DNA from 2 places in the Peribacillus frigoritolerans genome. Region 2 is predicted to be linked to the other one. Evidence: predicted binding sites of a transcription regulator. Region 2 holds the regulator's gene; the other holds the start of a gene.
The links. Region 2 encodes NrdR, which represses ribonucleotide reductase genes. Its sites were predicted from a motif close to AACACNATATATNGTGTT; they were not measured.
Positions count from the first base shown of each region.

Region 1: ABOA58_RS18010 (vitamin B12-dependent ribonucleotide reductase) is a predicted target of NrdR. The motif match lies at 2,184-2,201, and genes of this name have one in related genera.

Region 1 is NZ_CP158190.1:3,681,603-3,686,037, forward strand. Features, by position in the region: gene ABOA58_RS18010 (vitamin B12-dependent ribonucleotide reductase) at 1-2,033, opposite strand, end outside; gene ABOA58_RS18015 (lipoate--protein ligase family protein) at 2,422-3,258, opposite strand; gene ABOA58_RS18020 (rhodanese-like domain-containing protein) at 3,461-3,844, shown strand; gene gcvPB (aminomethyl-transferring glycine dehydrogenase subunit GcvPB) at 3,984-4,435, opposite strand, start outside.
Region 2 is NZ_CP158190.1:4,037,427-4,041,861, forward strand. Features, by position in the region: gene ytxC (sporulation protein YtxC) at 1-16, opposite strand, end outside; gene dnaI (primosomal protein DnaI) at 138-1,076, opposite strand; gene ABOA58_RS19785 (replication initiation and membrane attachment family protein) at 1,063-2,481, opposite strand; gene nrdR (transcriptional regulator NrdR) at 2,540-3,001, opposite strand; gene speD (adenosylmethionine decarboxylase) at 3,271-3,651, opposite strand; gene ABOA58_RS19800 (glyceraldehyde-3-phosphate dehydrogenase) at 3,999-4,435, opposite strand, start outside.

The sequences.
Region 1 (4,435 bases), 360 kb from region 2:
AGACGGCCGCTGCGGAAATACGTGAAGGAGAAATATGGTTCAAGACCTGTTGATACCCCAACCATCGTTCCTGTGCTTCCTGTAGGAGCCACTGTCAATAAATGAGAGTTGCGGATGCCATGTGCAGCAACACTTTCCCTGATATCTTCAGGCATTTTTTCCATAAATCCGGTTTGTGTGAAACGTGTTCTAAGCTCATCGGTTTCTTTGTCCGTTGACCCGATCAGGAACGGGAAACTGCCTTTTTCTTTAGCAAGCTCCACAGAAGCCCTGTAAGCTGTCGTCGCAATCGTTTCAAACACCTTGTCAACCAGGATATTTCCTTCTTCAGAGCCATATTCCGTCTCACAGTAGATCAAAAGGTCATGCAGACCCATCACACCAAGTCCAACCCGTCGCTCGCCCAGTGCCTGTTTTTTGTTTTCATCCAAGAAATAAGGAGTTGCGTCAATGACATTGTCCTGCATACGCACACCGACTTCGACAGTCTGCTTAAGTTTCTCGAAATTAACCGTTTTGCTTTCTTTATCAGCCATTTCAGCCAGATTGACTGCCGCAAGGTTACATACTGAATATGGGGCCAATGGCTGTTCTCCACAAGGGTTCGTCGCTACGACCTGTTGACCGTATGCTTTGGCATTCGTCATTTCATTAGCATTATCGATAAAGAAAATACCTGGTTCAGCAGAATATGTTGCACAAATGTTTATTAAATTCCAAAGCTCTTTAGCTCGAATTTTACGGTAAACACGGACTTTGTGACCCATTTTCTCCCATTCGCGAACATCACCGACATTATGCCATTCTTCATTGTAAATGGCCATTTCTTCGGCATTATAGCTTTCAACATCAGGAAAACGCAATTCGTATTCCGCATCTTGTTCCGCCGCTTCCATGAATTCCTTAGTCAGGCAAATCGAGATGTTGGCTCCAGTCAGAAAATCAGAATTATGGACACTGTAAGTTCCCCCTGTGCGGAGCTTTTCTTCTGCATCCCTAATGATTTTCTCGCTAAATCCTCCTTGGCCAGGAATCTCCTTATAGTTGATGATCCCTTGATACATAGCCGTTTCCTGTTCCGTGTGCGGCGTGAATTTCAATTTATCCGTCGCATATTTCTTGATGGCTTCATCTTTAGTATTTTCCACTAGGTAACGTAGAATCCTTGGGTTTTGCATTTTAGAAATGATGAACTCTGCAATATCAGGATGCCAATCAGCAAGCATGATCATTTGCGCGCCCCGTCTGCTACCGCCCTGTTCAACAAGATGCGTCAGTTTGGCAATATCGTCAAGCCATGAGACTGAACCGGAGGATTTTCCATTTACCCCTTTTGCCAGAGTGTTTCTTGGACGCAGTGTCGACCCGTTCGTTCCCACTCCGCCGCCGCGGCTCATGATTTCCATCACTTGTTTCCTATGTTCTGAAATCCCTTCACGTGAATCCGGTACGAATGGCATTACATAGCAGTTGAAATAAGTAACATCCGTATTGGAACCCGCACCGTATAATACTCGGCCTGCCGGGACAAAATTAAGGTTCTTTAATTCTTCATAGAATTTATTGAACCATTCCGTTCTCTTTTCTTCCGTGGTTTCCACTGATGCTAATCCCGTTGCATTACGTTTCGCAATTTGTTCATAGTATATTTCAAGCGGCTTTTCGATTATATCCAACGGACGGTTTACAATTCCCGTCTCCACTTCTTCTGGATTATCCAATACGCCACGGAATTCTTCATCCACCAATACCTTGGCTTTTTTGGTTTCCCAATCAATTTCAACGATGTAGCCGAGACCCCTTGCCGGGAATTTCGGATCTTCCTTAATCGTCAACACGACGAAATCGCCTGCCGAGAGTGTGATTTTTTCAGTATCCTTAAAAGAATAGCGGTCAAGCATGACTAGACGGGACACTCCCTTATGCGCCATTTTCATATCAGCAGTTACAGGGTGAACCTGGGGAAATAAAGAAATATCCTTATTCAACCTTTCTAGATCAACCTTTAAAGCTTCTTTTATTACAACCGACATAATTCCCTCTCCTTTATATGTTTCAAGATCCGTTCTTGCTGCCGCAAAAATCCTTATGTAACCTTACATGTCCGTTTCGCTTAACAAGTACCCTAAATTTATCATAGCGAAACTCAAAAATCAACATATAGTGTCGCATTAAATATTTCAACCACTATATATTGTGTTTGTTTTGAATAACTTTTTATTTTGTCAAACGATAAATCAATTAATATAGTTAGCAAAAGGGAGGAAAATGTCGATTTACAATAAATTTTCATCAGATTTCAATTAATTTGGACCTTGCTTTTTCCCCATCCCTTTTAGGGCTTATCCCTGCAAGGGATGTGTTATTTGGTCAAACAAATCTGAAAAAACTTTTTTATTATCCACTCTGATTATGCTTCCTCTATCTCATGAAATTCCATTCATCGCTTTCATATTTGCTTTCTGCAATGGCCTTCACTTCCAGCAATTGCTGTTCAGTGAGGACATATGGCTCTAAATCGATCGAAAGTCCTTCGGCAAAACCTTTTTCAAAAGCTTCTTTCGCTTCAGGGATGGTAATCTTTCTCCCGGCAATGTCATTTATGGCCACAGCTTTATTTTTTAGGTTTTTTTGCATTCTCTCTTTAACCCTGTCATTTGAGAATTTAAATACGCTAAAGAGCTTATCATCATCAAGTTCAAGCAAAATGGAACCGTGCTGAAGGATGACGCCTTTTTGCCTGGTTTGAGCGCTGCCAGCGACCTTCCTGCCCTCAACGACCAGTTCATACCAGCTTGGAGCATCAAAGCAGACGGAAGACCTGGGCGTTTTTAAAGCCGCTTTTTCCTGATCGGTTCTAGGCACGGCAAAATAAGCATCCAATCCAAGATTCCTGAACCCCATTAATATTCCTTCAGAAATGACACGATATGCTTCAGTAACGGTAGTTGGCATTCCTGGATAGGATTCTGGAACGATTACGCTATAAGTCAATTCATGCTCGTGCAGTACAGCTCGTCCTCCTGTCGGTCTGCGAACAAAACCAAGGCCCTGCCTTTTGACCTCTTCCATATCAATTTCCTTTTCTGCCTTTTGAAAATAACCGATCGACAATGTCGCTGGATCCCAGCCGTAAAAGCGTATGATTGGCGGAATTTCCCCTTTGCTTTGCCAGTTTAACAGCGCTTCGTCCAGCGCCATATTAAAAGCCGGTGAACAATACCCCGAATCTATAAAACCCCATTTTTCTTTAGCCATCCTTACCCCTCGTTTCGATAAACTGTTTTTCAATACCCCACAAAAACTCACATGTAGTAGTTTAACAGACTTTAACACTCTAAAAAAGAAAGTGCTATCAAGTCGATGAAGAATTTGATGAAAATTCTTTTTGATTATTGGGTAAAGCAATTATATAATAAAGATTGTCTGTATTCGTTAAGGTAGAAGGGAGTTTTTATGTTTGGAAATATTATATACACTGCTCATCATCTTAGGAGTGGTTATTGCGTATTCACTTTTTAATTGGTACCGCCAGCGTAAAATCGTTAAAACACTAACACAGGACGAATTTATCGCTAACTACAGAAAAGTGCAGCTAATCGATGTGCGGGAACCGAATGATTTCGATAATGGTCATATCTTAGGCGCAAGAAACATCCCTATGACTCAAATGAAAACACGCTTGGTCGAAATTAGGCCGGACAAGCCTGTATATTTGTACGCTCAAAGCGAAATCATCAGCGGCAGAGCTGCAGCCATGCTATACAAAAAGGGCTACAGGGAACTTTTTCACCTAAAGGGCGGTTTCAAAATGTGGACCGGGAAAATCAAAGCAAAGAAATAAGACCCCATCTCCGCATGGGCTCTTTTTAATTTAATAGCTCAAGGAAAAGAAAGTTAACTGTTGGACTTTAATGAAATCTTACATAAACATGAAAAATCCCCGCCGGCAGGCAGGGATTTTTTTCGTATAAGCTATCAATCTAGGCTTGATAACGCAGAACGGGTTTTCTTGCAGCAAGAGTTTCATCAAGCCGCTTTATAACGGTTGTATGCGGAGCTTCCTGGACGATTTCAGGAGTTTCTTCCGCTTCCTTGGCAATCTGGATCATCGCATCGATGAACGCATCCAGCGTTTCTTTTGACTCGGTTTCAGTCGGTTCTATCATCATTCCTTCTTCCACGTTCAACGGGAAGTAAATGGTTGGAGGATGATACCCGAAATCCAGCAATCTTTTAGCTATATCGAGAGTCCTTACCCCCAATTTCTTTTGCCGGCGTCCGCTTAATACGAATTCGTGCTTGCAATGACGATTATATGGCAGGTCAAAATAAGGTTCCAACCTGCGCATCATATAATTGGCATTGATGACAGCATTCTCGGTGACGGCTTTAAGGCCATCAGGCCCCATTGAACGAATGTACGTATATGCCC
Region 2 (4,435 bases):
GAAAAGAAATTTGCACTACGACATCCCCCCTTCCCCCTTGCTTCTTTTTTCATGTATATGGGGATGGGGACGTGTTTAGAAGTAGGATGGGCCTTGTAAGAAGAAAAAAGTGACCTCCATTAAGAGACCACTTTTCTTCATCTTCTCCGATTCACGCCATCAAGCTTGACCGGCTCAGCTAAATATTGAATTCTTTCCAGTACCCTGGCCGCCTTCACTTCTTCCTTCTCACCACGCTGTGAAAAGGTCAGGTGGTTCTCCAGGCCATTCAAGTCAAAATTCGAAGTGAAAAACGTCGGCAGGTTTTCCAGCATCCTAAATTGCAAAATCGGACCAAAAACCTCATCGCGTCCCCAGCTCGTCATGGACTCCGCTCCAATATCATCAAGCATGAGGACAGGTGCCGTTTTCACCATTTCAATTTTTTCATTGACCGTATTATCACCTATCGATCCCTTAAGTTCCCTCAAGTAATCAGGTACATAGACAATAAGGGAGGAAATTTGCCTTTTTGCAAGTTCATTGGCGATCGCACCTAATAAGTACGTTTTCCCAACACCGAATTTCCCATATATATATAAGCCTTTTTGCCTTTTACCTGGCTCATATTCCATAATGAACGACATCGCTTTACTTAAAACAGACAAGCGTTTGTTTTCATTATCCGTTTGGGTAAAGTCTTCAATGCTCGCCTTTAAAATATCCTTCGGTACATACAGGCTGCGGATCAACTTTTCCCGTTTCCGCTTTTCATCCTCTGCCAATTTCCGCGGGCAGACTTCATAATGCAGGTTCAGGGCTTTCCCTTGAACCACCAATTTAGGATAATACCCTTGCATCATATTGATGCAGCCATCCAAGCTCGGACATTTATCACACTTATTGCTTTGTGAAGTGAACTCATAAAGCTTCCCCAAGTTTTTATCAATCATTTCCTTCGTGACCGTCGAGCTGTTGGCATTCATAAATAACCGCACTTGTTCGTTTTCAAAAATCTCCTGTTTCAGCTTTTCATAACGCTGTTGAAATTGATTTGTATTGGCCAATTTATTAAGGGACCTATTAATCTTTTCCATCGTTCATTTCACCTCCTGCTTTCCACTGCTTCCATTTCTCCAGAAGCTCGCGTTTCTGGGCATCCAATTCAGGCTGATCTGCATTCTGCTCCTGCTGTGCTTCTTCTTTTTTCTCAAGCCACTCCGGAACCACTTCTTCCCGTATCGCCTTTTTCCGGCTGCCCTTCGCAGCATTCCTGCTTCCCTGAGCCCAGTCCTGATATTTCCTATGTTCATTTTTAGCCAGCTCCATCGCCTCGACCACCGTGGAGACCTTCAGTCGTGCCCAATGGCCTGCCAGCTTTTCGACATAGCCCTTCGTGAACTTCATATCCGTTTTGAGCATGACATATTCAATCAAGACATTGACGACACCCGGATTCAGCTTTTGATTGATCATCACGCCCTCAACGACTTTCAAATCACCGCTTGATGGCTCTGCACCGCCAGACAATTGCATCAGCCGCTCCCTTGGGGAAATCGTCTCCAAATGACGGATTAACTCTTGTTCCTGTGTTTTCGGTTCCTCTTTTTGTGTCCGTTCACGAATCGGCTGCACCCGATTGACAAGGGAAGGCATATCGGCCTGTCGTTCAATCTGATACCAGTCCCTTGCCGCCTTTCTGAGCACTTCCTCATCGATCTCATCATCCAATGAAACGGCATCCATTACTAGTTTTTGCATTTCAAGCGGATCGATGCCATATAAAAAAGCAAGTTTGGCAATCGTATTTTTTATTTTCGGAGTAAAGGCCTTTTTCGGTACGATCGAGGATTTCATCCCGGCAAATAAAAGGTCAAAATCAAATAAGTCATCAAACCCCGATGGCTCGACGCCTTCAGTCCGATCGATGTATTGCTGTTCAGGCATCGGTTGCCATTCATTTTTCGCTTCATCCGTTACATATAAAGAATCCAAATGATCTGATGAGAACACTTCCGCAAAAGATTTAGTCACACCTTCATATTGATCGGTTAAGATATGGTCATCACAAAAGAATCTCTTTAACCGGTTGAATTGCGCTTTACCGATTTTTTTGTATAAGTAAATATTCAGCATTCCATCCGTGAAAAACTGCTGGGGGGAAAGCGGCGGGTTTAACTCATAGATGAATTCCTTCGTTTCATTTTTCGATTTCTTATATACATTCAACAAACCGATTCCCTCAAGTAAAAGCCGGGCTTCGTAAATATCAGCTAACTTAAGGCCGATGGTATTCATTAATTGATAATGTGAGGAGGTTTCCGACCATAACCTGTTCTCCTCCAACTCACTCCATAACGTCATATATAGGCTAATGCATATAGGTCCAATAAGAGGTTGATATAGTCGGGTAAGTATTTTCCGATCATAGTCATGAAGCAGCCCCGCAGATGAGACCAAATATGAATCAGCTGGGAGCAATTCTTGCCAATGCTTTGACATCTCCATTCAAACCTTTCAAAAGATGTAGTGAAAAAAGAGCCAAAGTGAATCTTCAGCTCTACTTTCTTTCTTTATTTATCAAATCTTTCAATTCATCGATAAAGACATTGATGTCTTTAAATTGTCGATAGACGGATGCGAACCTTACATAGGCAACCTCATCGACTTCTGCCAGCTTGTCCATCACCATCTCGCCGACACTGTCGCTTTTCACTTCCGATATGCCCTGGTTGCGTAGTTCTTTTTCTACATAACTGGTAATTTGCTCTAGTTCTTTCAAGGGAACCGGACGTTTTTCGCAAGCCCTGATTAAGCCACGCAGGATTTTATCACGACTGAACTCTTCCCGCGTCCCGCCCTTTTTCACTACAATAAGCGGTGTTTCCTCCACCTTTTCAAATGTCGTGAATCGAAAACCACATGCCTCACATTCACGGCGTCGTCGAATCGATTTACTTTCATCGACTGGCCTGGAATCGAGCACTCTTGTTCCGTTATATTGACATGATGGGCATTTCATCATTATCAGCTCCGTATTTTATGTAGGACTCCCCTATCTAAATGTTCCCCAAGGAATTACTTCTCTATCTTAATCTTATATTAAATGGAACGGCCAGTACAAGTAAAAAGTGTAACTTCCGGCAGCAGGCACTTTTTGTTCTGCCGTTGAAGCACCGTTGTCAAAGTCTTTATGCTGCAAGGGCATCCTCCCCTATAAGGGGAGCAGACTGCCGATTGATTGCATTAAAAAAGAGATGCACCCATGGCATCTCTGTGTATACGTGTTTTTTATAGGGCACTTATATTGGCTTTTTTCATTTGTACAGGACCTAATCCACGTGGTAATTCTATGTTTTCACGTGTTTGCGCATTCAAAGCTTCTGCAATATAATCTGCCGCAATATTCGGATCCAAGTTACCGCATGTATAGACATCAATGCTCGCATAGCCGTGTTCTGGAAAACTGTGAATCGTTAAGTGTGATTCAGAAATGATGACAACCCCGCTGACTCCTTGTGGAGCAAATTTGTGAAAGGCAACTTCTCGTACCTCTGCACCTGATTTTAAAGCAGCATCAACAAAAATCTTTTCAATTAAATCGATATTGTTCAGTTTTTCAAAGTCACAACCCCAAAGTTCAGAAATGACGTGTCTACCCATAGTTTCCATAGTGTAAGCTGTTTCCATATTAAGCTTCCCCCTTACCATGATTTAAAAATAAGTTCTGATAACTACCACGGGGGAAAGTTAGTCCAAAGAGGTCCTAACCCTTTAAGTAGCCATCATGCAAACCGCTATTGAAGAAGTTCACGATTCATAGTATATATGGTTTGAATTTTTTTTGCAACTCCAAATTGAATTTTTGGAAAGATAAACTTTATATGTAATAGGGATATTGCGATTGGAGCAAATTCTGTATTCTGGTTTATTCAGCGCCTTAAAGCAGCAAGGAATTGATTGATCACTGTATTAAAAATAGCCCGCTAAAAAATTTTAGCAGGCTCGGCTTTTTCTTTTTATTTTACTGATAATTCGACTTCTGAAGTTTTTTTCAACTCTGAGCCAACCAATTTCACTAGGTCCACTACCCGGTTGGAGTAACCCCACTCATTATCATACCATGCAAGGACTTTCACTTTCCTGTCCCCGATCATCATCGTCGTCAACCCATCGATGATTGCAGAGTGTGGATTCGTTTTGAAATCACTGGAAACTAAAGGTTCCATCGTGAATTCCATGATTCCTTTGAGTTCATTTTCTGAAGCATCGATGAAGGCTTGGTTCACTTCATCAATCGTGACATCACAGTTTAAATCCACAACAAGATCGACTAAAGATACGTTAGGTGTCGGTACGCGTATCGCCATTCCATGAAGCTTGCCTTTTAATTGCGGCAAAACTAGTGAGATGGCTTTTGCAGCTCCTGTAGTCGTAGGAATCATGCTTTCCGCAG